3 regions of the Jejuibacter sp. L23 genome follow, and region 1 is predicted to be linked to each of the others. Evidence: predicted binding sites of a transcription regulator. Region 1 holds the regulator's gene; each other region holds the start of a gene.
The links. The regulator PurR, encoded in region 1, represses purine synthesis genes. The targets are predictions, from matches to a motif close to CANGCAAACGTTTGCNTG.
Positions count from the first base shown of each region.

Region 2: the regulator PurR is predicted to act here: its motif matches at 7,981-7,998, upstream of gltB (glutamate synthase large subunit).
Region 3: the regulator PurR is predicted to act here: its motif matches at 1,937-1,954, upstream of SCU88_RS00115 (nucleobase:cation symporter-2 family protein).

Region 1 is NZ_CP138199.1:2,333,674-2,343,918, forward strand. It holds gene mdtK (MdtK family multidrug efflux MATE transporter) at 1-17, opposite strand, end outside; gene SCU88_RS10740 (riboflavin synthase subunit alpha) at 281-931, shown strand; gene cfa (cyclopropane fatty acyl phospholipid synthase) at 979-2,127, opposite strand; gene punC (purine nucleoside transporter PunC) at 2,443-3,627, opposite strand; gene punR (DNA-binding transcriptional activator PunR) at 3,747-4,658, shown strand; gene purR (HTH-type transcriptional repressor PurR) at 4,694-5,719, opposite strand; gene SCU88_RS10765 (YnhF family membrane protein) at 6,020-6,109, shown strand; gene SCU88_RS10770 (MFS transporter) at 6,301-7,473, shown strand; gene SCU88_RS10775 (NlpC/P60 family protein) at 7,505-8,176, opposite strand; gene SCU88_RS10780 (Grx4 family monothiol glutaredoxin) at 8,507-8,854, shown strand; gene rnt (ribonuclease T) at 8,916-9,569, opposite strand; gene gloA (lactoylglutathione lyase) at 9,666-10,073, opposite strand; gene SCU88_RS10795 (N-ethylmaleimide reductase) at 10,173-10,245, opposite strand, start outside.
Region 2 is NZ_CP138199.1:4,688,170-4,698,414, forward strand. It holds gene ptsN (PTS IIA-like nitrogen regulatory protein PtsN) at 1-325, shown strand, start outside; gene rapZ (RNase adapter RapZ) at 392-1,246, shown strand; gene npr (PTS phosphocarrier protein NPr) at 1,243-1,515, shown strand; gene yrbL (PhoP regulatory network protein YrbL) at 1,732-2,376, shown strand; gene mtgA (monofunctional biosynthetic peptidoglycan transglycosylase) at 2,391-3,116, opposite strand; gene elbB (isoprenoid biosynthesis glyoxalase ElbB) at 3,107-3,760, opposite strand; gene arcB (aerobic respiration two-component sensor histidine kinase ArcB) at 3,991-6,342, opposite strand; gene SCU88_RS22390 (TIGR01212 family radical SAM protein) at 6,420-7,346, opposite strand; gene gltB (glutamate synthase large subunit) at 8,030-10,245, shown strand, end outside.
Region 3 is NZ_CP138199.1:23,316-33,560, forward strand. It holds gene SCU88_RS00110 (AsmA family protein) at 1-335, opposite strand, end outside; gene SCU88_RS00115 (nucleobase:cation symporter-2 family protein) at 478-1,884, opposite strand; gene gltS (sodium/glutamate symporter) at 2,110-3,312, shown strand; gene SCU88_RS00125 (autotransporter outer membrane beta-barrel domain-containing protein) at 3,883-6,657, shown strand; gene SCU88_RS00130 (helix-turn-helix domain-containing protein) at 6,755-7,381, shown strand; gene recG (ATP-dependent DNA helicase RecG) at 7,404-9,485, opposite strand; gene trmH (tRNA (guanosine(18)-2'-O)-methyltransferase TrmH) at 9,489-10,178, opposite strand; gene spoT (bifunctional GTP diphosphokinase/guanosine-3',5'-bis pyrophosphate 3'-pyrophosphohydrolase) at 10,181-10,245, opposite strand, start outside.

The DNA of each region.
Region 1 (10,245 bases):
TTTAAGTACTTCTGCACGGAAACACCTGTATTATTGTTGTATAGAGAGACAAAAAGGCCGCCTGTGAAAGGCAGCCAGAAAAAAAGCGGGAATTTAGCCGGATATTGTAGCTGCTGTTGGCCATTAAGTCAGCGAAATAGTACCGGGTTATTGTGGATATCTGGCAACCTTTATTGCCAGCTGCTATGGTGATGGCCTTCTGTGCCATAGCGGCCTGCCTGCTCATGTATAATTGCGGGACACGGCCTGTGTTTGCCGCACGGCGTATCTGGAGTGAAATATGTTTACTGGTATTGTGCAGGGCACCGGTCGGGTGGTGTCCATCGAAGATAAAGACAACTTCCGCACCCACGTCGTCGAACTGCCGGAAGCGTTACTACCGGGGCTTGAGACTGGCGCATCGGTGGCGAATAACGGCTGCTGTCTGACCGTTACTGCGATTAACGGCGCGCAGATCAGTTTCGATCTGATGAAAGAGACGTTGCGTTTGACCAATCTGGGCCAGCTGCAGGTAGGGGATAAGGTTAATCTGGAGCGGGCTGCGAAATTCGGCGATGAAATAGGCGGCCATCTGATGTCCGGCCATATTATTACCACGGCTGAAATCGTTAAAGTGCTGACCTCGGAAAATAACCGCCAGGTGTGGTTTAAACCTCAGGACCGTACTCTGATGAAATATATTCTGCACAAAGGTTTCATCGGTATTGATGGTATTAGCCTGACGGTGGGGGAAGTGACCAGCAGCCGCTTTTGCGTGCATCTGATTCCGGAAACGCTGCAACGTACGACCCTGGGGGCGAAAAAGCTGGGCGACAGCATTAATATTGAGATCGATCCGCAAACCCAGGCTATTGTTGATACCGTCGAACGGGTGATGGCCAGCCGGGAAGCGGCGATTGAAGCGGCATCAGAGCAGGCGCAGCAGGCCTGATGCGCCTGTAGATAAAAAAGACCCCGGCGTTTGTGCCGGGGTCTTTTTTAGCGGGCAACCCGCAGGCCGTTTTCGATGCCGCGGCTGAACATTACCTGCCACAGCTGAATGTCGCGGGCGCGGAAGGCGCCGGCGCAGGCATTCAGGTAATAGGTGAACATCCGCTTAAAGCGTTCGCTGTAATTGCTGGCGATCTCCGGCCAGGCGGCCTGGAAGCGCTCGAACCAGGCCATCAGCGTCTTATCGTAGTCGGCGCCGAAGTTATGCCAGTCTTCCATCACCAGTCGACCTTCGCTCGCTTCGGCGATGTGACGCACCGACGGCAGGCAGCCATTGGGAAAGATGTACTTGTTGATCCAGGGATCGACGTTGTGGTCGGTTCTGTTGGAGCCGATGGTATGTAGCAGGAACAGCCCGTCCGGCTTCAGGTTGCGGTCGACCACAGAAAAGTAGGTATCGTAGTTCTTCGGACCAACGTGTTCGAACATCCCCACCGAGACAATGCGGTCGAAGCGCTGGTCGAGATCGCGGTAATCCTGGAGCAGGATGGTGACATCCAGCCCCTCACAGCGGGCCTGAGCCATCTTCTGCTGTTCGGCGGAGATCGTTACCCCGGTCATGGAGACGCCGTAATGACGCGCGGCGAATTCAGACAGGCCGCCCCAGCCGCAGCCGATATCCAGCACTTTCATACCGGGGGCGAGCTGTAACTTTTCGCAGATCATCTTCAGCTTGGCCTGTTGAGCGTCCACCAGGTTGTCGGCCTCTTTCCAGTAACCGCAGGAGTATTGCATCCAGGGATCCAGCATCCGGCTAAACAGATCGTTGCCGAGATCGTAATGCTCTTTGCCGACGATCCACGCCCGTTTCTTGCTTTGCAGGTTGACCAGGCGGGCGGCGGCGATGCGCAACGTATCCTTAAGGTGGTGCGGCAGCTGATTTTCCAGGCCAGCGCGCAGAACTTTGGTAAAAAAGACATCGAGTCTGTCGCATTCCCACCAGCCGTCCATGTAACTTTCGCCCAGACCCAGCGAGCCTTCCTGTAATACACGCTTGAAGAAGTCGGGATTCTTAACCTGAATATCGCCCGGAGTGGCGCCATTTATGTTGATACCGGCCCGTCCGAGCATTTCACTGGCGATGCGATACCACTCGCTGTCAGTGACGCTGGTTTCTTCTATACACGATGAACTCATAGCCTTCTCCATCACCTATGTGCGATCGGGTCCATTACAGCACTCACGCTATCAGAAAAAGCGTAGTCGCTATTTTGGCCTTGTGAGAATTCTCACGGAAAATCCGAGCGTCTGATAACCGACGTGAATAAAGAAAGGAGAAGTCTTCCTTGTAAGACCCTCAAACAAGAGAAAACGGGGGCAGGGTGCTCCCGTTAATACATAATATTTATGGTATTTATCCAGAGCTGTTTTTCAGTATATGCCTCTGATAAAAGTGATTCAATAAAAAATTGTTAGCGCCCTAATTAGAGGCGATTCTCATTATCCAGCCCGTTATTTTACCTGGCGTGAGGGGTGCCATTGCTGGTGCGAAACGCGCTGCATCAGGTAACCTGCCAGCGCCAGCACCACGGTTCCCATCATCACTCCGGTGGTGGTGAGCAGCGGTTGTTCAACGCCCCAGGAGACCAGCAGACTGGCCAGAAAGCACAGACCGAGCTGCAGGGTATTTTGCAGCGCGGCGGCGCGACCGGCATCTCCCGGAAAAGGCAGCAGGGCCGCCGAAACGACGATGGGATAGATAGCACCGTTCACGAGCGCCATCAGGCAGAAGGGGATCAGCAACAGGGTCAGGGTTGCGTGGCCGGAAAGCGCCACGCCCCAGGTTGCCAGTACGCTCAGGGCATAGAGGCCCAGTAGCCAGGGCAGCAGCAGTTCGCCACCCCAGCGCGACAGGGCGCTGCGACAGCCGTAACCACCAATCAGAAAGGCGATGGTTTGAGGGACGTAGCTCAGGCCGGTGGCGCCTGGCCCGTAGCCCAGCTCGCGTAGCAGGAACGGCGAGCCGGTCAGCCAGGCAAAGAAGCTGGCGGAGCAGGCGGCATAGATCATGACGTTGCCGCGATAGCTGCGGCAGCGCAGCAGCATCAGGAACCCGGTTTTCGCCACCTCGCTGTGCGGTTTGGGACGCTGCGGCGCCATACGCAATGCGGGGGCCATCAGTAGCAGGGTAATGATAAACAGTGCGAGGAAGATGGCCTGCCATTCGAAATGCACCAGCAGCCAGCTACCCAGCAGAGGCGCCAGCGCTGGCGAAAGCGCGACCAGTGGCATAATAGAGGCGAAAACCCGTTTTGCCTGCGGGCCGGGATAGCGATCGGCGACCAGCGCCTGCCAGCTTACGGTGGCGGCACAGACCCCAACCGCCTGAATAAAGCGCAGTGCCAACATCATGGTCGCGCTCTTGACCCACAGCATTCCCAGACAGCCGAAGGCGAACAGCGCCAGCCCCGCCAGTAGTATCGGACGGCGGCCAAAACGGTCCGACAGCGGTCCCCAGATCAGCTGCGCCAGCGCGAAACCTGCCAGAAACAGGCTCAGACTGGCGCTAATAGCGCCAGGGCTGGTGTTCAGACTCTGCTGCATGGCGGAAAACGCCGGCAAATACATATCGGTGGCCAGAAAGCCGATAATGCTCAGACCGGCCAGCCAGACCATAAATCCTTTTCCAGGTTGCATGATTTCTCTCTAAGATCTTTTTTGGGTGAATGCAGGGAATGGGCGCAGTGTAAGGAGTGCATCATTGCTTGTGAAACGCTAATATTTGCCTGTTGCATTCAAATTTTTTGCAGGCAGATATGTGGTCGGAATACTCACTGGAAGTGGTGGATGCTGTTGCCCGCAACGGCAGCTTTAGTTCGGCAGCCCAGGAGCTGCACCGGGTGCCTTCGGCGGTCAGTTATACGGTACGTCAGTTAGAGGCGTGGCTGGCGGTTCCGCTGTTCGTGCGCCGCCATCGAGATGTCGAACTGACGGAGGCCGGGGCCTTTTTTCTGCGCGAAGGACGGGAGGTTATCAAAAAAATGCTCTCCACCCGTCAGCGCTGCCAGCAGATTGCCAACGGCTGGCGCGGGCAGCTCTCCATCGCCGTGGATAACATCGTTAAACCGGCGCGTACCCGCCAACTGGTGCTGGATTTCTACCGCCATTTCCCCGATGTGGAGCTGCGGGTTTCTCGTGAAGTGTTTAACGGCGTATGGGACGCGCTGGAGGACGGGCGCGTAGAGCTGGCGATCGGCGCCACCCGGGCAGTACCGGTTGGTGGCCGTTACGCCTTTCGGGATATGGGGATGCTGCGCTGGCATTGCGTGGTGGCGTCCGGTCATCCGCTGGCGGTAGCGGAGGGGGCGCTGGATGATGAACGACTGCGACGCTGGCCGTCGCTGGTCCTGGAAGATACCTCGCGCTCACTCCCCAAGCGTACGACCTGGCTGCTGGATAACCAGCGGCGCATGGTGGTGCCGGACTGGGAGACGGCAAGAGAGTGCCTGGATGCCGGGCTCTGTGTCGGCATGGTACCAGCCCACGTTGCGCAACCGCGGATAAAAAGCGGTCAGTGGGTAGCGCTGGCTCTGGAGAATCGCTTTCCTGATGCCGCCTGCTGTCTGAGCTGGCGCCAGAACGAAGACTCACCGGTGCTGGGCTGGCTGCTGGATTATCTGGGGGATAGCGAAACGCTGAATGCGGAGTGGCTGAAGGAGCCCGGTTGAGCGGGCTCCCCTGTGCCTGGCGGCGATAGTGGTACTTAGCGGCGATAGTCGCGGAACGGGCCATCGGCCACCGAGCGGCGCTCAATCAGGCGCGGGTGAACCTCCAGGGTGCGGGACTGCTCGCGCTTATTGACGATACGGTCAATCAGCATATTAAAGGCGGTCTCCCCCAGTGAGTCCTTGGGCTGGTGGATGGTGGTCAGCGCCGGGGTAAAGTAGCGGGAGTTGCGCACGTTATCGTAGCCGATAATCGAAATATCCTGGGGCACCCGCAGCCCCATTTCATCGGCGGCACACAGGGCGCCCATCGCCATCACATCGCCGCCGCAGAATACTGCCGTGGGGCGCTGGGCGGCAGACAGAATCTGTTGCATGGCGCGGTAGCCGGATTCCGGCTCGAAGTCTCCCTGCACCACCCACTTTTCATTCAGTTTGATGCGCGCTTCTTCCAGCGCCTTCTTAAAGCCTGCCAGACGGCCCGCGCCGGTATTGCGGTGCGGGGAGCCGGGAATCGCGCCGATATCACGATGGCCGCGTTCAATCAGGTAGCGTCCCGCCATATAGCCGCCTTCGAAGGCGTTATCGATGACCGAGTCGGTGAAATCAGCTTTCGCTTCGCCCCAGTCCATGACCACCATTGGGATATGGCGGTACTCTTCGAGCATCGCCAGTAGCGGTTCCGGATATTCCGAGCACATTACCAGCAGGCCGTCGACGCGTTTCTGAGCCATCATCGACAGGTAGGCGCGCTGTTTCTCCTGGTTATTCCAGGCGTTGCCCAGCACCAGGGTATAGCCCTTATCAAAGCAGCTTTTCTCTATGGCTTCGATAATTTCCGCAAAGTAGGGGGCCTCACTGCTGGTGGCCAGCAGCCCGATGGTTTTAGTGTGATTCACTTTCAGGCTGCGGGCTACGGCGCTGGGCGAGTAGTGCAGCTCTTTGATGGCGGCCCATACCGCATTACGGGTCTCTTCCGCGACAAAGCGGGTTTTATTGATAACATGCGACACCGTAGTGGTGGAGACGTTTGCCCGCTTTGCCACATCTTTGATTGTTGCCATCAGTCGTCACTCCCGGCCATTTCCTGGTCTCCTTGAATACCGGCCGGTTAATCGTTTGCCTGGACTTATCCCGGGGCGCAACTTTTCAGGTTGCAGGTATGTCGGGGAAGCGACACTGGACGGGAGGAGGGCATTACCGGACGGCGTAAAAACACGTTAGCCGGGGATTTTGTCCTATCTTTGCTAAAAGTGGAAGAGGAAATCTGCATTCAGGGCCACTTGATACAGGATTTTCAGGGTCGTTTGTGGGAAAATGAATCAGTCATTACGCTAATATGGAAAAAAGCACAGGAGAAAATCATGAGTACCGAACTGAAATACTCGCTGGTCACCACTATTATCGCGCTCGGCGTGATTGTGTGCGGCGCACTGACTGCCGTACTGCATTAATCCCCGACCCGGATGCGCGTCGTTGCGTATCCGGGCCTTTCTATTATTGCTATTTGCGCAACAGCCTTTTGCTTTTAACACGTCTTTAACTTTCCCCCGCAGACTGTCATTATTCTCCGCCTGACGATTTCCGGCAGCAGTGAGTTCCGCCCTGGCGGAAGCTGTCTCCCGAATTTACCGGAGAAATAACAATGAAATTTAATTTCCCCTTACTGGCGCTGGCCATTGGGGCATTTGGTATAGGAACAACAGAATTTTCGCCCATGGGGCTGCTGCCCGTTATCGCCGATGGGGTGGGTGTCTCCATCCCCGTGGCCGGTATGCTGATCAGCGCTTATGCGATTGGCGTTATGGTGGGAGCGCCGTTGATGACGCTGCTGCTGTCACATCGTGCCAGACGCAGCGCGCTGCTGTTTCTGATGGGAATCTTTATTGTCGGTAATGTGCTGTCGGCGCTGGCGCCCAGCTATGGTTGGCTTCTGGCCTCCCGGATTATCACCAGCCTTAACCATGGTGCCTTCTTCGGGCTGGGTTCGGTAGTGGCGGCGAGTCTGGTCCCTAAAGAGAAGCAGGCCAGCGCGGTCGCCACCATGTTTATGGGGCTGACCATCGCCAATATCGGCGGCGTGCCAGCGGCAACCTGGCTGGGTAGCGCCATTGGCTGGCGTATGTCCTTCCTGGCCACCGCCGGTCTTGGCGTGGTGGCGATGTTAAGCCTGTGGCTGTCGCTGCCTGCGGGCGGCGCGGGCGATCGTCCGGACGTGAAGCGCGAGCTGGGGGTACTGATGCGCCCTCAGGTACTGATGGCGCTGCTGACCACGGTTCTGGGGGCGGGGGCGATGTTTACGCTTTATACCTATATTTCGCCAGTGTTGCAGCGGGTGACTCATGCTTCGCCGGGTTTTATTACCGGTATGCTGGTGCTGGTTGGGCTGGGTTTTTCACTGGGCAACTATCTTGGCGGCCGTTTTGCCGATCGCTCGGTCAACGGCACCCTGAAAGGGTTTTTACTGCTGCTGACCGTGATTATGGTTACGATCCCCTGGCTGGCGCGTAGTGAAGTCGGTGCCGCCATCGCCATGGTGGTCTGGGGGGCAGCGACCTTCGCCGTGGTTCCGCCACTGCAGATGCGGGTGATGCGAGTGGCCCATGAGGCGCCAGGGCTCTCGTCGTCGGTCAATATCGGCGCCTTTAACCTTGGTAATGCGCTGGGGGCTGCGGCGGGCGGGGCGGTGATCTCCGGTGGCCTGGGATATAGCTTCGTGCCGGTCATGGGGGGCATTATCGCCGCGCTGGGGCTGCTGCTGGTGCTGTTCTCATCGCGCAAAGCGCCGCATCAGACGCTGGCGGCGGATGCCGAATAACCACAGCGACGCCCCCTTGTCAGTGGGGGCGTTAGCGCAGAGTGTCTGGCGTCATCACCCGACGGGCGCCAATGTAGTGGCGCTGCCAGTAGTTATCACTCAGAGAGGTTATCTGGATGTCGCGCCCGGTACGCGGGGACTGGATAAACTTACCGTTGCCCACATAGACCCCGACGTGATCGGCGGTGCCGCGACCGCGAATACGGAAGAAGACCAGGTCGCCGCGCTGTAGCTCGCTGCGGTTCACTGGTGCTGCATCGCGCAGATGGTACATGCCGTTGGCGGTACGGGGGATACGAATATTGACTAAATCTTTGTAGGCATACCAGATCAGACCGCTGCAGTCGAAGCCGGTACGCGGTGAGCTTCCACCCCAGTGATAGGGTTTACCGAGCTGATTCATTAATTTATTCATCGCCACTTTGCGGGCTTTTTCGATTCTGTCCTTATGGGCGCTGGCAATTGAGGTAGTGCCGGTATGATGGGGCCGGGTTTTACGCTGCGTCGGGCGTTTTTTGCTGCGGGCGCCGGTGTGGCGTTTGCTGGTGCGCAGTACCGTTTTATGGCTGACGCCGGATTTATGGGCGCGGGCCTTGTGCTCGGTCGTCTGGTGGCTGTGTCCTGCCGCCAGGGCATGGGGCACCAGGGCGCTGCTCAGGAACAGCGCGCAAACGGTAAGCGCAAATTTTCTGTTTCGGGCCACTCGTTAACTTCCTGAACGATGGTTAGTGCGGCGCCGGGCGGCGTCGGCTTCGGGAGTCAGAGGATTCTAATCCACAGAAACCTCATGCGGGAAGCCGCTTTTTTGTTTCCAGACGTGACGATGGAAGCAAAGCGAACGTTTTTACGCCAAAACAGGCTGGACGCAGCTCTGAGGCGGTTCACGACGACCCGGCTAAAGTGTTATTCTGCATGCAGCTTTACCCCCGCGTGGCCCGATGGGGATAACCCTGTGAAAGTGGGTGTTTTACCGTTGCCCGTGAGTGGCTACAATGTAAGGCTAACGCCGTAAAAAGCTTGAGGAAGCATGACAATGAGCACCACTATCGAAAAAATTGAGCGTCAGATTAACGAGAATCCCATCCTGCTGTACATGAAGGGATCACCGAAATTACCCAGCTGTGGGTTCTCCGCTCAGGCTGTACAGGCGCTGGCTGCCTGCGGCGAGCGTTTTGCCTACGTGGATATTTTGCAGAATCCGGAGATTCGCGCCGAGCTGCCGAAATATGCTAACTGGCCGACGTTCCCGCAACTGTGGGTGGAAGGTGAACTGGTTGGCGGTTGCGATATCATCATTCAGATGTATCAGGCCGGCGAACTGCAGACGCTGATCAAAGAGGCTGCGGCAAAGCACAAGCCGGAAGAGTCAGACGCGGAATAATTGATTCTGTTGTCGATCAAAAAGGCGGTTCATGATGAACCGCCTTTTTTACGTCCAGGGATCAGGCCTCGTTGCTTTCGACCTGAGGTAACGGCCAGCCGCCCAGTCGCTTCCAGCGGTTAACAATTTCACAAAACAGTTGAGCGGTCTGTTCGGTGTCGTAGAGCGCGGAGTGCGCCTGTTCGGCATCGAAGGCGATCCCGGCGGCGATGCAGGCCTTTGCCAGTACGGTCTGGCCCAGCGCCAGGCCGCTCATGGCCGCGGTATCGAAGGTGACGAACGGATGAAACGGGTTGCGTTTCAGGCCAGCGCGTTCTGCGGCCGCCATCATAAATCCGTGATCGAAGGTGGCATTGTGCGCCACCATAATTGCCCGGTTACAGTGACTTGCCTTAATCCCTTTGCGCACCATTTTGAAGATGGCATGCAGAGCATCGTATTCGCTGACCGCGCCGCGTAGCGGGTTATGGGGGTCGATACCGGTAAAGGCCAGGGCTTCCGGCTCCAGAATCGAACCTTCAAAGGGCTCAACGTGAAAGTGCAGGGTCTCGTCGGTTGTCAGCCAGCCATCTTCGTCCATTTTCAGCGTGATGGCGGCTATCTCCAGCAGGGCGTTGGTCTTTGCGTTAAAACCGGCAGTTTCCACGTCGATTACAACGGGATAAAAGCCGCGGAAGCGGTCGCACAGACCGTTCAGTTGAGCGTTGTCGGACATCCGGAGTCTCTTGTTACGGGGAAAACGAGCAGCGGGTATTATGGCAAATTTTGGGGCTTAATGCAGTAAGCGGGGCGCCGTGGCGCCCCGTGGAGATTAGTCGCCCAGACCTTTTCCGGCGTCTTTAGCTTCGATCAGCTCAATTTTATAGCCATCAGGATCTTCCACGAAGGCGATCACGGTGGTGCCGCCCTTAACCGGGCCTGCTTCACGGGTGACGTTACCGCCATTGCTGCGGATACGGTCACAGGCTTCAGCGGCGTTATCCACGCTCAGGGCAATATGGCCGTAGGCGTTGCCCAGATCGTAGCTTTCCACGCCCCAGTTATAAGTCAGCTCAATGACCGCTTCTTCGCTTTCCGGGCCGTAGCCTACGAAGGCCAGGGAGTATTTGTATTCCGGGTTTTCACTGGTACGCAGCAGTTTCATGCCCAGCACATTGGTGTAAAAATCGATGGAGCGTTGCAGGTCGCCAACGCGCAGCATGGTATGGAGTAAGCGCATAAAGTCCTCGTAATTTAACGGTTTTTTATTATCCGTCGATAAAATAGAACGTACTAAGGAGTATAGCGGCGAACGGGCGCCGCTATCAATGATAGAGGGTCAGAGGGTGGGGTAATCGGTGTAACCTTCAGCACCGCCGCCGTAGAAACTTTCGGTACGTTGAGAGTTAAGA
Region 2 (10,245 bases), 2.4 Mb from region 1:
ACTGACCCGGGAGAAAATGGGGAGTACCGGTATCGGTAACGGTATCGCCATCCCCCACGGTAAGCTGGAAGAGGATACCGAACGCGCCGTGGGCGTCTTTATTAAGCTGGAGACCCCCATCGCCTTCGATGCTATCGATAATCAGCCGGTGGATTTGCTGTTCGCGCTGCTGGTGCCGGCGGACCAGACCAAAACGCATCTGCATACGCTGTCTCTGGTAGCTAAACGGCTGGCGGACAAAACTATCTGCCGTCGGCTGCGAGCGGCGCAAAGCGATGAAGAGCTTTATCAGATCATCACTGAAGAAAACCTGGATGTTGAATAATAAACATTCCGGCAGGAATCACGGCCGCGTAGCAACGCGGTCGATTAATGGGGGGAGAGACTGCACATGGTGCTGATGATTGTCAGCGGCCGTTCAGGTTCAGGGAAGTCCGTGGCACTGCGCGCGCTGGAAGACATGGGCTTTTACTGCGTCGATAACCTGCCGGTCGTGCTACTGCCGGAACTGGCGAATACGCTGGCTGAGCGCGGTATTTCGGCGGCGGTCAGTATCGACGTCCGTAATATGCCGGAATCGCCGGAAATCTTTGAACGGGCAATGGACAGTCTGCCTAAAGCCTTTTCGCCGCAGTTGCTGTTCCTGGATGCCGATCGCAATACCCTGATTCGCCGCTACAGCGATACCCGACGCCTGCATCCGCTATCCAGCAAAAACCTGTCGCTGGAAAGCGCTATCGACCGTGAAAGCGACCTACTGGAGCCGCTGCGTTCCCGGGCCGACCTCATTATCGATACCTCGGAAATGTCGGTACACGAACTGGCGGAGATGCTCCGTACCCGGCTGCTGGGCAAGCGGGAACGCGAGCTGACCATGGTCTTCGAATCCTTCGGCTTTAAGCACGGTATTCCCATCGACGCCGATTACGTCTTCGACGTGCGCTTCCTGCCGAACCCGCACTGGGATCCCAAACTGCGCCCGATGACCGGTCTGGACAAGCCTGTTGCCGCCTTCCTGGACCGGCACACCGAGGTGCACAACTTTATCTATCAGACCCGCAGCTACCTTGAGCTCTGGCTCCCTATGCTGGAGACCAACAATCGTAGCTATCTGACTGTCGCCATCGGTTGTACCGGGGGTAAGCACCGTTCGGTCTACGTTGCCGAACAGCTGGCGGACTATTTCCGCTCCCGCGGCAAGAATGTGCAGTCGCGCCACCGAACCCTGGAAAAGCGTAAAACATGACCGTCAGACAAACCGTTGAAATCACTAACCGACTGGGCATGCACGCCCGGCCGGCGATGAAGCTATTCGAACTGGTACAGAGCTTTGATGCCGAAGTTCTGCTGCGTAACGAGGGCGGCATCGAGGCGGAAGCCAGCAGCGTTATCGCCCTGTTGATGCTGGACTCCGCTCAGGGAGGCCACATCGAAATCGAAGCCAGCGGCCCCCAGGAGCAGGAGGCGTTAAGTGCCGTTATCGCGCTGTTTAACGCCGGTTTTGACGAAGAGTAACCCCTTCCCCGACTTTCACATCTCTTGCGAATAAACCTGATTCAGATCAAGCCAACCTGATGTTGGCTTTGCTGTTTGTGCCCCTGCTTCTATCATCAGATTAATCCTAACTTCGGCTTAAGGTTTTATTAAGAAAACCACTGCCGTTGAGTCTTTATTTAAGTTCAACGTTCATACTATCAACCGTGTTACTAAATTCGAAACGGGAAGGTTTCCATGGCTGACAGCGTAGTTCGACTCTCTGATGTAGCCCCTTTAGGGACGGGCCGTCATCGTAAATGCTATCTGCATCCTGGCAACCCTGACCGCTGCATCAAGATTGTCTACAACCAGGAGAGCGGCGGCGATAAAGAGTTGCTGCGCGAGTTGGGATATTATGCTCATTTGGGGCGTCGTCTGAAAGACTGGTCAGGTCTGCCAGCCTATCACGGTACCATTGAAACCGATCTCGGCACCGGCTACATCTACGACATCATCAAAGATTACGACGGTCATACCTCTGTCTCTCTGGACGAATTTGCCCGCCAGTGCAGGGAGAACGGCGATCTGAGACTGCTGCGCCAGACGCTGCTCCAGTTGAAGCGCTGGCTCGCCGAGCACCGCATCGTCACCATGAACCTGAAGCCGCAGAACATTCTGTGCCGCCGCCTTAGCCCCACAGAGGTCATGCCGGTGGTGGTGGATAATATCGGGGAAGCCTCCTTACTGCCGCTGGCAACATGGTCACGCTGGTTCTGCCACCGCAAACAGGCACGCCAGTGGCAGCGCTTTATGGCCCACCCGCTGTTTGAGGGGCTCGATCAGGCGCCACTGCCCCAGCGGGTTCCTCCCCGCTTTACACCCAGCCACGGCGCAGGTTAATCATCTCCGGCTGCTTAATGCAGCCGGTGTTGTTTCAGGAATCCTTCCCCGCCTAACTGACGCATCTGTCGCATAATCCACTGCTGACGAGACAGAACATAGCCGGTTGGCGCATCAGCGCGATAGCGAATCGGATTCGGCAGAACCGCGGCCAGCAGCGCCGCCTCTGAAAACGTCAAACGGCTGGCGGGCTTGTTGAAAAAGTGACGCGAAGCCGCCTCAACGCCGAAAATGCCCGGGCCGAACTCCGCAATATTCAGGTAGACCGTCAAAATCCGACGCTTGGTCCAGGCCAGCTCAATCCCGGCCGTCAGGCCAGCCTCCAGCCCCTTACGCACCCAGCTACGACCATCCCACAGAAACAGGTTCTTGGCTGTCTGCTGCGAAAGGGTTGAAGCGCCGCGCGGCCGTCCCCCGCTCTCTTCCAGCGCCTTCTGAATCGATCCCACATCGAATCCCCAGTGTTCAGGGAATGTCTGATCTTCTGCCGCAATCACCGACAGCGCCATCCAGGGGGATATTTCATCCATCCCCACCCAGTCGGAGTGAGCAACGTAGCTGAAATCGCCGGAAAACCAGGCGCTAAGCTGACGTTCCGCCATCACAGCGGAAAAGGGAACCGGAAGCACGCCAAACAGCGCAATACCGCCCGCCCAGAATGCGACCACCACCACGATCGCCCCCAACAGCCAGCGTTTTAATCGGGCAAGCGGCCCGCCGCGTCGCTTCTTTACTGGCACAGGAGCAGAACCCTCGCGACCAGTTTCTCAATACCGTCTGCAGCCTCATCAATACGGCTGGCCAGCATATAAGCCGGTGTGGTCACCACCTTCTGTTCTTCATCGACCACAATATCTTCTACCGGACAGGGCACGTGCTCGCCCCCCATAGCCTCAATCGCTTCGGCGGTATCGGCATCGGTACCAATAGTCAGGCGCAGCGGCGCCGGAATAATTTTCGGTAACAGCGCCGGAGCGATACAAATAAAACCCAGCGGTTTCCCGGCCTGGTGACAGTCGCGGGCAATACGTAGCAGTTCAGGATCGAGGGTACAATTGCTTCCTTCACTGGCAAAATTACTGAGATTTTTTGCGGCGCCGAAGCCACCAGGGACAATCAGCGCATCCAGATCCTGGGCCCGGGCTTCGTTCAAAGGGCGGATTTCGCCGCGAACGATGCGCGCCGCTTCAATCAGGACATTGCGGCTTTCCGCCATCGGCTCGCCGGTCAGATGATTGATAACGTCTGCTTGAGTTTTATCGGGGGCAAAACAAACCGCCTGTGCGCCCGCACGGGCTATCGCCAACAGCGTTATCACCGCCTCGTGGATCTCCGAGCCGTCATAAACGCCACAGCCACAAAGAATTACGCCAATTTTTTTCATATCATTAGTCCTTTTTCTTAATCGGAAAATGGCAATAAAATTTTTTGATTAGGACGCTATACTTCACATATTTTACTGATTCAGGTAACAAAACCATTAAGGTTTGCTATCTTATTGCCTGTGCAGCACTACTCTCCCGGCGTCGCTATCCATGAATCAAACTAATAGCCAGCGGCGCCTCGTTTTCCCTGGTGTTGGCGCAGACTTCGCGCACCCCGGCCTGGCCGGGGTCATTTTTTTCTGGTCTCCGCTACCCAGAAGCGTAGAGCCTCAACGTCCTGGCGCCACTCCTGCTTAAGCTCTTCAACCCAGTCGCCGACGTTATCCCACCAGGCGGGGAGCTCCGGCGACTGGATCTGCTGGCCCAGTTGCTGCAGGTGGCGCAGCCCTACCGAACCGGCGGCGCCTTTAATTTTATGCCCCTCTTCGACAATCCCCTTCTGGTCGCGGGCCGTCAGGTTAGATTCCAGAACGCTCAGGTAACCGGGCATCATCTTTTCAAACATATCCAGCCCGTCCAGAATTACCTTCTCTCCCACCAGCTCCAGGTACTGCTCCAGCATCGGCAGGTCAAACAGAGTCTGATGCTTATCTTTATCACTCACGCCGCTTTGCGCCTCCTTCCCGTTTTCGCCCTGAGGTACGCAGCCATCCCAGAATTTCTTAATCATGGCGGTCAGCGCCGGTACCGCCAGCGGTTTGCTAAGTACATCGTCCATCCCGGCATCCTGATACTCTTTTTTATCCTTCAGCACGTTAGCCGTCAGCGCCACCAGAGGCGGTAGCTGGTCAGCACGATAGCGTCGATGCAGTTCTCTGGAGATATCCAGCCCGCTCATATCCGGCAGCTGAATATCCAGCAGTACCAGATCGAACTCATCGGGCTGGAACAGGGTCAACGCTTCGTTACCGGTCATGGCAACCTCAACGCTGTTGCCCATTTTTTCCAGTACCGAGCGGGCAACAATCACGTTCAGCTCAATATCTTCCACCAGCAGCACATGCAATGCAGGCAGCGGCATATCGTCCTGCTCCAGCGCGTCTTCCACCTCTTCCGCTACCTGAGGCGCCTGAATGGTCAGCACAAAGGTCGAGCCCTGACCCGGCTGGCTGCTAACGGTAATATCGCCGCCCATGCTTTTCGCCAGCCGTCGCGAGACCGCCAGGCCGATACCGGTACCGGTGGCGGGTTTTCCGCCCTGGCTGTCCTTCACCTGGTAGTACATGGCGAAGATTTTATCCTGCTCTTCCTGAGGAATACCGATACCGGAATCCTCAACTTCAAAGCGCAGCATATCGCCCTCGTCGTAGCGAATCCGTACCGTTACCCGTCCCTCACGGGTAAATTTCACCGCATTGCTGATAAGATTCCACAGGATCTGACGCAGACGAGTGCCATCGGTAATCACCTGATGAGGCAGCGGCAGCGTCGGCTCCATTACGAAGCGCAACCCCTTCTGCTGGGCCTGCAGCGCCGAAAGGTTCTCCAGCTCGCCCAGGAAGCTGGTGAAATCCACCGGCTGGTTATCAAGCTGTACCTTGCGACGCTCGATCTTATCCATATCGATAATATCGTTGAAGATATTGCCCAGCGTCACGGCGGAGACATGGATAGTCTTCAGGTATTTCTCCTGCTCCGGCGTCAGTTCGGTGTCCAGCAGTATGCGGCTTAAGCCGACAATGCCATTCAGCGGGGTACGCAATTCGTGGCTGATGGTGGAGATAAAGGTGGTCTTGTCACGGCTGGCGCGTTCCAGCGCTTCCTGATAGCGCTTACGCTCGGTGATATCGCGGCCAAACCCCATCAGGCCATGGCGCTTACCGACCCGATCGTAATAGGGCACCTTACGGATCTCGAAGCAGGCCTTGCGCCCGTCCGGGTAGTCCAGCCACTGCTCATAGGTCAGGGAGACATTGTGACGAAATACCTTCTCATCGGTTTCGATAACTTTGGCTGCGGCTTCATCGTTGTACACCTCGTGAGGTTTCTGGCCGATAAGCTGCTTCTCGCTTTTGCCGGTCAGCAGCTCCATGGCCCGGTTGCAGCCGGAAAACTCTTTGTCTTCATTGCGATAGAACACCAGATCCGGGGAAGCATCAAGGAAAGAACGCAGGAAAGAGGATTGCTGCTCAAGGCGAATCTGGGTCTCTTCGCGCTCCTTCATTTCGACCTTTAGCTTTTCCAGCATGGTATGACGTTCGGCTTCCGCCTTTTCGCGCTCGGCAATCTCCTGATTCAGCTGGGTGATATTGTCCTTAAGCTGGACGTTAAGCATCAGATCGCGCTCGCGCATCTCCTCCAGCTTTTCCACCAGCCGACTGAGCCGCTGTCGCGACTCTTCCAGTTGCTCAACCACCACCGACAGGAAATAGACTGCCCAGGGGGTGATCAGCAGACCGAAAAAGATCGAGCGGATAACGTCAATGCTCTCTACCTGGCCGCGCAGCAGCATGGTGACCGCCATTTGCACTACCATCGCCAGCACCACCAGCGCCAGGGCCAACAGCAGGGAGAAGCGGACCAGGCCCAGCTTCATCATCAGGTCGACATAATACTGCGCCAGTTTCCGGATTTGCTTCATCAGGGATTCCTTAGCTGCGTTTGAATCTCAATCATACCGGAAAAATAGCGCAATATTGACAGCAGGTTAACGTCCCGTTACTCCGGAGAGCGCCAGGGACGCCCCAGCGCCGATCCCTGTGGGCCGTGGGCCCGTAGCCAGCGATCGACCTCCAGCATGCCGGACCAGCGATTTTCACACCATAGCGGCGCCAGCAGCGTGGGGCGGCGAGCGCTGGCCGAAACCCGATGCCAGACAATCTCCGGTGGGGTATGGCGAATCATCTCCCCGGCGATGGCGCCATATTCTGTGAGTTCGGGAGGCGTTAATCGACCGGCCCGCCAGGCCTTCGCCATAATACTGCCTTCAACGATATGTAATGGATGCAGTTTAATCCCGTCGACGCCAGTCTCCGCCACCTTTTCGAGCGTTTGCAGACAGGCCTGTTGGCCCTCGCCGGGTAGCCCGACAATCAGATGGCAGCACACCTTCATACCGCGCGCTCTGGCGCGTCGGGTCGTCTCCTGATAACAGGCAAAATCATGGCCGCGATTGATACGGTGCAAGGTTTTGTCGTGAGCGCTCTGTAGCCCCAGCTCCAACCAGACCTCATAGCCCTGTTCCCGGTAGTCGCTCAGCAAATCCAGCACGCTTTCCGGCACACAGTCTGGTCGCGTGCCAACACACAGCCCCACCACCTCCGCCCGGGCGACCGCCTGCTGGTACATTTTTCTTAACACTTCCACTTCCGCAAAGGTGCTGGTGTAAGCCTGAAAATAGGCAAGCCAGCGCCGAGCCCGATCCAGCTTGTCAGACTGCGTGTCCAGTTGCTCGCGGATAGATAGGTACTGCTGACTCTCATCGGCAAACGAGGCGACATTACAAAACGTGCAGCCCCCGCGCCCCAGGGTGCCATCCCGATTAGGACAGTTGAAGCCACCATGCAGCGCCAGCTTATGAACCTTTTCGCCGTAGCGGCGGCGAAGATCGCCGCCAAACATATTGACTAATTCCTGTAACTGCATAATCTGTCTGACCGGCCCGTGAAAAAAGGGGGCCAGCCTGCCATTATCCTTACCCTCTGGCGATGACCTGGATCAAGCGTCTGCGGGGGGATTTCTTCATATGCATATCCATTCACTATTACTGCAACTTTACCCGCAACCCAGCCAATAACTTATCCTTATATTTTCCCCTGTCTGGTTAAATTATTTATTCGGCCCCTAAAACAGTCATATAGATTGCATTTACAATGAAAACTGGTGAAAAAATCTGGAATTAAGTCTGACAGCAGCATTCATCGATATTGAAGGGCTGATAATTTAGTGAGAGGGATCACAGAAAGCCCAGCGCGGGTATTGGTCAGATTGCAGATTGAAACACCATAAAATCATTTAAATACATAAAGATAACAACAACCGACACGCTTTTTTGATAAATAAGTTTGCCATTTGACCTGTGTTCGCTTTCCCGATAAGTTGGAATTTCGCTGGAAGCTTTCTCGATGGGGGTCTCCCCATCATATTTATGCAGTAATTGAGATTCCCTCTTAAGCAAGTCCTCAACACTTGTGCCACCGCTGCGAAGGTCTGAAGGAGGGCGAATTCGGGTCAGGCGTGAATCACGCGCAACTCGTCGCCACAGCCCCTTCTGCGCCCAAAAGCAAACGGTATCGGGAATCTCGCAGAGCCTGGGGAGGTTCACTGATATGTTGTACGATAAATCCTTAGAGAAGGATAACTGTGGTTTTGGCCTGATCGCCCACATAGAAGGCGAACCCAGCCACAAAGTAGTGCGTACCGCTATCCACGCACTGGCCCGCATGCAGCACCGCGGCGCCATTCTTGCCGATGGTAAAACCGGCGATGGCTGCGGCCTGCTGTTACAGAAACCCGACCGTTTTTTCCGCCTGGTGGCCGAAGAGCGGGGCTGGCGTCTTGCCAAAAATTACGCGGTTGGCATGATTTTCTTAAGCAAGGACGACGCCATCGCGCGCGCCTGCCGCGAGATCGTTGAAGAGGAGCTGCGCCAGGAAACCCTGTCTATCGTCGGCTGGCGCGACGTGCCAACCAACGACGATGTACTCGGTGAAATCGCCCTCTCCTCCCTGCCCCGCATTGAGCAAATTTTTGTTAACGCCCCGGCGGGCTGGCGCCCACGCGATATGGAGCGCCGTCTGTTCATCGCCCGCCGCCGCATTGAAAAACGCATTCAGGATCAGGATTTCTACGTCTGTAGCCTGTCCAATCTGGTGAACATCTATAAAGGTCTGTGTATGCCGGCGGATCTGCCGCGCTTCTACCTGGACCTGGCCGATCTGCGCCTGGAATCCTCCATCTGCCTGTTTCACCAGCGCTTCTCCACTAATACCGTGCCGCGCTGGCCGCTGGCTCAGCCTTTCCGCTATCTGGCGCACAACGGTGAAATCAATACTATTACCGGTAACCGCCAGTGGGCCCGGGCTCGCACCTATAAGTTTAAGACCCCGCTGATTCCCGATCTGCAGGATGCCGCGCCTTTCGTTAACGAAACCGGATCCGACTCCAGCTCGCTGGATAACATGCTGGAGCTGCTGTTAAGCGGCGGTATGGATATTGTCCGCGCCATGCGTCTGCTGGTACCGCCGGCCTGGCAGAACAACCCGGATATGGATCCTGAACTGCGCGCCTTCTTCGACTTTAACTCCATGCATATGGAGCCCTGGGACGGCCCGGCGGGTATCGTTCTGTCCGACGGTCGCTTCGCGGCCTGTAGTCTGGACCGCAACGGCCTGCGCCCGGCGCGCTACGTCATCACCAAAGATAAGCTAATCACCTGCGCCTCGGAAGTGGGGATCTGGGACTATCAGCCCGATGAAGTGGTGGAAAAAGGGCGCGTCGGCCCTGGTGAACTGATGGTGATCGACACCCGTAGCGGGCAGATCCTGCACTCGGCGCAAACCGATGACGAGCTTAAGGGACGTCACCCTTACAAAGCCTGGATGGACCAGTACGTTCAGCGCCTGGTGCCCTTCGAAGAGCTGTCTGACGACCAGGTCGGCGTGCGTGAAATGGACGACACTCTGCTGTCGAGCTATCAGAAGCAGTTTAACTACAGCGGCGAAGAGCTGGACTCGGTGATCCGCGTTCTGGGCGAAAATGGCCAGGAGGCGACCGGATCCATGGGGGACGATACTCCCTTCGCCGTGCTCTCCAGCCAGCCGCGTATTATTTATGACTACTTCCGTCAGCAGTTCGCTCAGGTGACCAACCCGCCTATCGATCCGCTGCGCGAAGCCCATGTGATGTCACTGGCCACCAATATCGGTCGTGAGATGAACGTCTTCTGCGAAGCGGAAGGCCAGGCGCACCGCCTGAGCTTTAAGTCGCCGATCCTGCTGTGGTCTGACTTCCGTCAGCTCACCACCTTCGACGAAGAGTACTATCGCGCCGATACCCTGGATATCACTTACGATGCCAGCCAGACCGGCCTGGAAACCACTATTCAGACGCTGTGTGACGAAGCCGAACGCATGGTGCATAACGGTACCGTGCTACTGGTGCTCTCTGACCGCAATATCGCCAAAGATCGTCTGCCGGTTCCGGCGCCGATGGCGGTGGGAGCCATTCAGCGTCGCCTGATCGAGAAAAACCTGCGCTGCGACGCCAACATCATCGTCGAGACGGCCAGCGCCCGCGATCCGCACCACTTCGCGGTATTGCTCGGCTTTGGCGCCACGGCTATCTACCCGTATCTGGCCTATGAAACCCTGGCCCGTATGGTAGACAGCGGCACCATCAGCAAGTCCTGGCGCGAAGTGATGCTTAACTACCGGAACGGCATCAATAAAGGTCTGTACAAGATCATGTCCAAGATGGGGATTTCCACCATCGCTTCCTACCGCTGCGCCCAGTTGTTCGAAGCCGTGGGGCTGCACCAGGATCT
Region 3 (10,245 bases), 2.3 Mb from region 1:
TTGTTCAGATTCAGGGTACCGTCGATGAGCGTGAGAGAGGCAACGTGGCGCGGCCTGGTCAACTGACGGCTGCTAAGACCGATATCCACGCTTTTCGCCACCAGAGAGGCCGGGTGGCCATTTTGCCCGAAGCTGACGTTATCCAGCACCAGATGGGTTGGGGAGGCCCAGCGGTGATCCAGACGATCGAAAGTCAGGTGATAGCGGCTGTTTTCGTTGATCCAACGGGTGACCTGGCTCGCCCCCCAGCGGGTTTGTACCACGATATACAGCGCCACAATCACCAGAATAATGGCGACAAGTAGCGTAACGATCAGTTTTTTAAGCAATGTGATTACCTCCATCCCCGGGGAAGCCTACAGGCTGTTATGCACGATTTAACGCATCGGCTCAAGAAGGAGAATCTCAAACAAAAACGGCGGGCGGTGAACAGAGTGTGCCACCGCCCGCCGTTTCAGGCCAGAAAGAACCGAAACGTTATGACTGTTTTTCCTGCTCCGGCGGGAAAATCAGGTTCAGCACAATGGCGGTGATACCCCCGGCGGCAATCCCGGAAGAGAGCAGATTTTTCACCCAGTCCGGGGCGAACTGCAGAATCAGCGGCTGTTGAGATACGCCAAGGCCAACGGCCAGAGACAGGGCGATAATCATGATGGCGCGGCGGTTCAGCGGCTCGCGAGAGACGATACGCACGCCCGAGGCCGCAATGGTCCCGAACATCACGATGGTGGCCCCGCCCAGCACCGGCTCCGGAATATGCTGCACAAAACCGCTAACGGCCGGGAACAGACCCAGTACCATTAGCATCAGCGCCACCACAAAGCCCACGTAACGGCTGGCGACGCCGGTCAGCTGAATAACACCATTATTCTGACCAAAGCAGGAGTTCGGGAAGGTATTAAAGATGGCCGATACGAAGGAGTTTAGACCGTTCGCCAGCACGCCTCCCTTCAGGCGTTTCATATAGACCGGGCCGGAGACCGGCTGTTCGGACACATCGGAAGTGGCGGTAATATCGCCGATGGTTTCCAGCGAAGTGATCATAAAGACCAGCATCAGCGGCAACAGCAGATTCCAGTCGATGCCCAGGCCATAATAAAGCGGGGTCGGCACCATAAACAGCGAGGTGTTGGTCGGTGTGGTATCTGCCGGTAGCATATCCATTCCCCAGGCAATCAGGTAGCCAATCGCCATGGCGATCACCAGCGACGAGATACGCAGATAGGGGTTACGCTGACGGTTAAGCAGAATAATGGTCAGCAGCACCGCACCAGCCAGCAGCAGGTTTTTCGGTGCGCCAAAGGTGTGATCGTTCATCGCCGCATAGCCGCCGCCGATAGAGGTCAGCCCTACCTGAATCAGCGACAGGCCGATTATCATCACCACCACACCGGAAACCAGCGGCGTAATAATGCGGCGCGCCAGGTGAAGTACCCGGGAAATAATCATCTCGGTACAGCTGGCCAGCATCAGCGTGCCGAACAGCGCAGCCATCATGCTGGGTACATCGGCGCCGCCGTTCTTCAGCGCCAGGCCGCCCATAATCAACGGAGACACAAAGTTAAAGCTGGTTCCCTGAATCGACAGCAGGCCGGAACCAACTGGTCCCCATGCTTTGATCTGGATAATGGATGCAACGCCGGAGGCAAACAGCGACATACTGATAATGTGCTGAGTATCGGAAGCGGGCAGGCCCAGCGCCTGGCAGATTAGCAGAGCGGGGGTAATGACGGCGACGAACATCGCCAGCAAATGCTGCAGGGCAGCAAACAGCGTCTGGGGCAGTGGCGGTCGGTCTTCCAGACGATAGATTAATTCGCTGGTGCTGGTCCGGGTTACCGGTGGCGCATTTTCCGGTTTAGCGGCTTTGGCGTTGGCGGACATTAAAACAATCCCATAGTGGAAAAGCGGTGATTTTATCGGAGTGTGACGGGTAAAAGCAAACGATTGCTTTGCGGAAGTGCAAATATTTAAAACTGCAAAACAGGACTTTTATATAACTTTTGACCACTTTTTGTTTAGAATCCGGTTCCTGTTATTAAAACACAGAGAAAAACAGGGGAAGTGTTTCGCGTTTGAGCGAAACGTTGTGCGATAAAGGAGCTCACTATGTTTCACCTCGACACCCTCTCCACCCTCGTAGCCGCTACGCTGGTTCTGTTGCTCGGACGTAAACTGGTCCAGGGCGTTCCTGTTTTAAAGAAATACACTATTCCTGAACCGGTTGCGGGCGGTTTGCTGGTGGCGTTAGCGCTACTGGTGCTGAAACTGAGCATCGGATGGGAAATCGACTTTGATATGAGTCTGAAAGACCCGTTAATGTTGGCTTTCTTTGCGACCATTGGCTTGAATGCTAACCTGGCCAGTCTGCGTTCCGGCGGCAAGGTACTGGGTACCTTCCTGATTGTGGTGGTGGGACTGTTGCTGATGCAGAACGCTATTGGCATCGGTATGGCCAGCCTGCTGGGGTTGGATCCGCTGATGGGGCTGCTGGCGGGTTCAATAACCCTGTCCGGTGGTCACGGAACCGGTGCGGCATGGAGTAAGCTGTTTGTTGAGCGCTATGGTTTTGAAAATGCGACCGAAGTCGCTATGGCCTGCGCTACCTTTGGCCTGGTGCTGGGGGGGTTGATCGGCGGTCCGGTGGCCCGCTTCCTGGTGAAGCACTCCTCCACGCCGGAAGGCATGCCGGACGACAGCGAGACGCCGAGCGCATTCGAAAAACCGGCCATTGGCCGCATGATTACTTCGCTGGTGCTGGTGGAAACCATTGCGCTGATTGCAATCTGTCTGACCGTGGGTAAAGTGGTTGCGCAACTGCTGCAGGGCACGGTCTTTGAGTTGCCAACCTTCGTTTGTGTTCTGTTTATTGGGGTTATCCTCAGCAATACCCTGGCATTCCTGGGGTTCTATCAGGTTTTCGATCGAGCGGTCTCTGTTCTGGGCAACGTCTGTTTGTCGCTATTCCTGGCGATGGCGTTAATGAGCCTCAAGCTGTGGGAACTGGCGTCGTTGGCGCTGCCGATGCTGGTGATTCTGGCGACCCAGACGCTGTTTATGGCGCTGTACGCCATCTTTGTGACCTGGCGATTTATGGGTAAGAACTACGATGCAGCGGTTCTGGCGGCAGGTCACTGCGGCTTTGGCCTGGGGGCGACCCCGACGGCAATCGCCAATATGCAGGCCATTACAGAGCGTTTTGGTCCGTCCCATATGGCCTTCCTGGTGGTGCCGATGGTCGGTGCTTTCTTTATTGATATCGTGAACGCACTGGTGATTAAGCTCTATCTGCTGCTGCCGATTTTTGGCTAGCAAAGGGCATTATCGCTATTCGAAACGGGTTGTGGGCAACGAAGTCCGCAACCTGGTGGTGAATCTCCCCCCACCCTGTGAGCTGTACGCTGGCAGGGTGTTTTTTTATGCGACGCATAAATACCCGAAAAAGAGCCAGTTATAATGTCGTAGCCCGTTATTCTGTAATCTATGGCTACAGATAGTGGAATAGATTAATCATATAACTGAATTTATCTATTCATGTTGAATTTTCCTGGTGATTAAAAGGTATTCTTGTTTTTCCATATATTATTATATGGTGAAGCTGTTGATTAGGTCGTTATGGCGGAGAAATACCTTTTTTATGGTGAATAATAAAATGCCGAGGGTATTTATAAGGTAATAATGAGAGAGTGTTTCTTAAAGGGTGTCTGTTTTTTGTCGATAAATCTTAATTATTACTCCTGGGTTGTGATTTTGTTTAAGTCCGTTTTCGGACTTTGATGAAGGAATTATTGAACTATTTTAGTTTTACTCTGCATAATCTAAGGCGCAATAAGGAAAATTGATGGATCAACTTGCTTACTTCCCTGAGGAGGGGATGACCCAATGCACATGTGGAAAAATAAGCCTGTAATATCTCAAATAGCATTAGCTTGTACTTTGGCAATCGCTTCTCAGGCAAATGCAAAGGATGTTTCCGGCTCAACTTATAATACCTTTGGTTATGATGATACTGCAGCGACGCCCTGGTATTATGGTTATGCTAACTGGAAAGATGCCGGTACAACATACGGAAATGGAATCTATCCGGTTATAAAGGGTTCTACCGTTAATGGTGTTATTTCAACATACTATCTTGAAAATGGTGGTGCAGATTCACATAAGCTGTCTATCTCCAATAGTACAATCAATGGGATGATTACTTCCCATTGTATGACTACTGAGTGTGCGAGTGGCGTTGATGCAGATGGCACTAACCATATGCAATACAAGCGTTTTGAATTAACGGTGGATAACTCCACTATCAACGATATCTATGAGCATTACGCTTATACCACCACATCGGGTTCAACGACGACGGATGCTTACTGGGATACTTACCACCTGGGCAATGCGATTACGCTGGACGTTGAATCCGATATTGTTATCCAAAACAACTCTCATATTGCAGGTATTACTCTGACGCAGGGTTATCATCAACTGGATAATACGCCTTATGATAGCGTAGAGGGTATTGCTAATAATAATAAAATTTTCACCAATACACTGGTGGTGAAGGATTCTGTCCTGACTTCTGGCGCCTATAGCGATCTTGGCACTAAAGGTTTCTATGGTCAGAGTGCTAAGCCGAGCGACTATGCCCATAGCGGAGCGAGTGCCCTGGACGATGCAGCGCTTATTGTGACAGCGGCCAGCGATGCCGATAACGCCATGCAGACGAAGGCGACCTTCGATCATGCCACTATCACCGGGGATATTCTTTTCACCAGTACTTTCGACAACAATTTTTATCGAAATGGCGATCCTGCTACTGACACCACCAGTGACGGAGTTTACAACCCGACGACAAACGGCTGGGACGATACTGATAAACTGGATGTCACTCTGAACAATGGCAGTAAATGGGTGGGGGCGGCGCAGTCTAGGGTAGAGGCTATTTCCACCTCGCAAATGTATGGTTGGGGTTATACCGGAGTTGACTGGCGGGAGCTGAAACCGAACAGCATCTGGCCTGATTCGATTTTTGATGCTAATGGCCATGTCTCAGGTAATGAAGTTTATCAGAGTGGCCTCTTTAACGTTAAGTTGGATAACGGCTCTGAGTGGGAAACGCGTAAGTCTTCCAACATCGATACCCTGACGGTTGATCGTGAGTCTAAGGTTGATGTGAAAAGTTCATCCCTGCTGGCAGACAGCATCACTCTGTCAAATGGTTCTACGCTGAGTATCCGCGATGAGGGGGAGGTGGCAACACACCATCTTAAGCTGGACAGCTATAGTCGTGCGCACTTAACCGAAGAGACTGCGGAACTGTATGCCAATACCATTACGGTGGATAACCGTGCGGAGCTGGCTCTGGGTCTTGGTCAGGTTGATACCCATAAGATGGTTCTGACCGATGGTGGTGTACTGAATGTTGCAAGCCGCAATTATGTTCTGAACTCCGATCTGCACAATGAGCGTTATGCGACGAACGATATTCACAAAGCTGAATATGATTACGGCGTTATTGCGCTTAATTCTAATGGTCATCTGGCCGTTAACGGCACTACAACTGGCAACTATAAGGTCCGCATTGATAATGCGACCGGTGCGGGTTCAGTTGCCGATTATAAAAACAATGAAGTCATCCGTGTTTACAACGACAACAAGGGCGATTACGTCAAATTCACCGCGGCAAATCAGGCGGATTTGGGGGCTTATCGCTACGAAGCTCGTCAGACAGGTGATACCGTTGCTCTGCACCAGGGAAGGCTGACCGACTACGCCAATATGGCCCTGAGCATTCCATCTGCTAATACCAATATCTGGAATCTGCAGCAGGATACTCTCGATGCTCGTTTGACCAACGGCCGTCATGGGCTGATGGATAATGGCGGAGCCTGGGTAAGCTATTTGGGCGGTAACTTTGACGCCAATAACGGCACTATCCAGTACGATCAGGATGTCCATGGCATCATGGTCGGTCTGGATACCCTGGTTGATGGCAACTATGCGAAATGGACAGTTGGTGCGGCCGCTGGCTTTGCTAAAGGTGACGTAAGCAATCGTACTGGCAAGGTCGATCAGGACAGCCAGACTGCATATGTCTACTCTTCTGCACGCTTCGCCAATGATGTGTTCGTTAATGGTTCTTTGAACTACTCGCGCTTCAGTAACGATCTCTCCGCAACGATGAGCAATGGGCATTCTGTGGATGGCGACACCACCTCTGATGCCTGGGGCTTTGGTTTGAAGTTGGGCTATGACTGGAAACCGAACGCGTCAGGTTATGTTACTCCGTATGCGGCTGTTTCCGGTCTGTTCCAGTCCGGCGATGACTACCAGGTGAGTAATAACATGCGTGTTGGCAGTCAGTCTTATGACAGCCTGCGTTATGAATTGGGTGTTGATGCGGGTTACACTTTTAATTATGGTGGCGACCAGGCATTCACGCCGTACGCCAGGCTGGCTTATGTTCATGATGATGCTGATAATAACACCAGAGTTAACGGCGATAAGATCAAGAATGATGTAGACGGTTCTGCGGTACGCGTTGGTTTGGGTACTCAGTTTAGCTTCACCAAAAACTTCAGTGCTTATGCTGATGCTACTTACCTTGGTGGTGGTGACGTTGACCAGAACTGGGGCGCAAACCTGGGTGTGAAATATACCTGGTAATATCTGAAGAAGTTGGCGCGGAGAGGGGTACTCTCCGCGCATATTAGTAATGAGAATGTCATAGTCGGATACAGATACCTATAGCTATGAGGTCTGCATGAATCGAGAGACTAAACCAATTCCTGAATTCACCAGACTTGAGCAGTGCCTGTTAGCTAGTGGGGTAGTATTTGAATTGTCAGAACAGCGAGTTATCTACAACGACTGTTATGACGAAGAGTTTTACACACTGGTTCTTCAGAAGGGAAGTGTTGCTATCCATCGTCAGCAGGATGATTTGCTGTTGGAAATTGTCACTGCTCCTTTTATCTTTGGTCTGAATGAAGGGATGATGGAAAGCGGTATGAAATATACGCTGATAACGCAATCAGCCTGTACCGGTTTTTATCTTCCTGCGCAAACGGCGCGTAATATTATCCAACACTCCCACCTCTGGCGCGAAGCGTTTTGCTGGCTGTCATGGATTAATCGTCTGTTAGAAATCCGTGACGGGCAATTGATTGGTAGCAACTCTTACGGTCAGATTCGGGCTACGCTGCTGGATATGGCTAACTGGGATGAAGTACTACGTTCACAGATTGGCGTTATGGCCTATATTCAGCGCCGTACACGTATTTCACGCTCTGTGATTGCCGATGTGCTGGCGGCATTGAGAAAAGGAAACTACATCAATATGAAGCAGGGAAAGTTGGTGAGTATTAGTCATCTTCCTGTGGAGTATTGAACGCGTATTATCTCCTCTTCACTCAGGCGTTGGAGTAGCGTTCGGTTTCCGGCATCCAGCGTTCGATAAGCGCCTGAGCCTGTTCCGGCCAGCGTTCGTGGATATGGCGGGCTACGCGCTGCACTTCTGGGATCATGGCCTGATCGCGCAGCAGGTCCGCAACTTTGAATTCCGCATTACCAGTCTGGCGGGTACCCAGTAATTCGCCGGGGCCGCGAATCTCCAGATCCTTCTGGGCGATAACAAAACCGTCGTTACTGTCACGCAGTACCTGCAGACGCTTCTGAGCCGTTTTTGACAGCGGCGATTTATAGAGCAGTACACAGTGTGAGGCCACGGCGCCACGCCCGACGCGGCCGCGTAGCTGATGGAGCTGGGCCAGACCCAGCCGTTCCGGGTTTTCGATAATCATCAGACTGGCGTTGGGAACGTCCACCCCCACTTCAATTACCGTGGTGGCTACCAGCAGGTGTAGCTCGCCCTGTTTAAAGGCCCGCATGACCTCCTGCTTTTCCTGAGGCTTCATGCGACCATGCACAAGTCCGACATTCAGCTCGGGTAGTGCCACTTTCAACTCCTGCCAGGTGGCTTCGGCGGCCTGGGCTTCCAGCAGATCGGACTCTTCAATCAGGGTACAGACCCAGTAGGCCTGACGACCTTCCTGAAGGCAGGCATTGCGTACCCGTTCGATAATATCGACGCGTCGGGTATCGGGGATCGCCACCGTCGTCACCGGCGTGCGACCCGGCGGCAGCTCGTCGATAACAGAGGTATCGAGATCGGCATAGGCGGTCATGGCCAGGGTTCGGGGAATGGGAGTGGCGGTCATAATCAACTGGTGGGGATGGAAACCCTGCTGCTCGCCCTTTTCCCACAGCGCCAGGCGCTGGTGTACGCCAAAACGATGCTGTTCGTCGATAATCACCAGAGCCAGACTATGGAACTGCACCTGCTCCTGAAAGATGGCGTGGGTGCCCACCACCATAGAGACCTGGCCGCTGGCGATGGCCTCCTGCTGGGCCTGACGCGCTTTCCCCTTCTGCTTACCCGCCAGCCAGCCGACCTCGACGCCCAGGGGCTCAAACCAGGCGCGGAAGTTGTTGGCATGCTGTTCTGCCAGCAGTTCAGTTGGCGCCATCATTGCCACCTGCTGACCGTTGGCGATAGCTCGCAACGCTGCCAGTGCGGCGACCAGCGTTTTACCGGAGCCAACGTCGCCCTGGACCAGGCGCATCATCGGGGAATCCAGGGCCATATCGCGCTCGACATCCGCCACCACGCGCTGCTGGGCGCCGGTGGGTTTAAAAGGCAGTGCGGTCAGAAGGGCATTTTTCAGATTGTCCTGCGCTTCCAGGGGGCGGGCCAGATACCGTCTGGCGCCAGCACGTAACGCCAGCATGCTGAGGTTATGGGCCAGTAATTCTTCCAGAATCAGGCGGCGCTGGGCCGGATGTTTACCGCTTTCCAGATCGCTGAGCTGCAGCGATGGCGGTGGCCGGTGCAGCGTACGTAGCGCATCCGGCAGACTCATCATGCCAGAGGCCAGCTCTGGCGGCAGCAGTTCGGCAATGGCGCAGCTTTCCAGCAAATCCAGTGCCTGGTCCGTGAGTTTGCGCAGCGTGGCCTGGCGCACTCCTTCGGTGGTGGGGTAAACCGGTGTGAGCGTCTCCTGCAGTTCGGGCGTTCCCTGTTCCCCCTGAATGCGATATTCCGGGTGGATCATCTCGGCGCCGTGTTGCCCGCGCTTCGCCTCACCCCAGGCCTGTACTCGTCGGCCGGGGGCCAGACTGTTTTTCATGGCCGCGTTAAAGTTGAAGAAGCGCAGGGTAAGTATGCCGCTGCCGTCGCTTATCTGGCAGACCAGCATACGGCGTCGACCAAAGGTAATGTTGCTATTCAGGACTTCGCCTTCCACCGAGGCATAGACGCCGGGCAGAAGTTCGCCAATGGGGTAAAGTCGGGTGCGGTCTTCATAGCGCAGCGGCAGATGCAGCAGCAAATCCTGGACGTTGTACAAGCCAATCTTCGCCAGCTTCTCACTCTGGCTGGCGCCAACGCCAGTCAGCGAATGGAGTGGAACGGCGTCAAGAAGTCGGCCTTTCATGGCTCACCCTGCCGCCTGCATAGCGGCCCACCAGCCAGGCTCAGCATCAATTTCGCCGCTGTCGGTAATGTGAGGGTAGGGTAACCCTTTACGCTTTGCCACTTTCGCCAGCACCGGGAACCCTCCTTCGAACAACAGGCGCTGCTGATCGGCATCGGGCAGCATGCTGTTGTGCCGCTGGTACATGCCGGCATTCTGGCGCTGACGCTGCGCTTCATAAAGAATCAGGGCCGATGCGACGGAAACATTCAGTGACTGCACCATACCGATCATCGGAATAATGATGTCGCAATCGGCCAGGTCCAGCGCTTCCTGAGTGATGCCGGTTTTCTCCTGCCCCATCAGAATACAGGTGGGGCGGGTATAGTCGATTTCACGAAAATCGACGGCGCTATCGGAAAGATGAGTCGCCAGAATCTGCATGCCCTGCTGTTTCAGATGCACAACCGCATCGTCGATAGTGGGATGGGTCTTCACCTGCACCCAACTGTTGCTACCCGCGGCGGAGGAATACATGGTGCGGATGCGATTGCCCGGCCAGATCGCATGGACCTCATGTACACCAACGGCATCTGCGGTACGGATAATGGCAGAGACGTTATGGGGTTTATGTACCTGCTCCATACACACCGTCAGGTCGGTCTGGCGACGGGCCAGCATCTCGCGGATTCGGGCGTGGCGCTGCAGGTTCATGATTAGTTTCTGTTGCGGGTGACTTTTATCACATCCGGCATTACGCGAATCTTACGCATAATGTTTG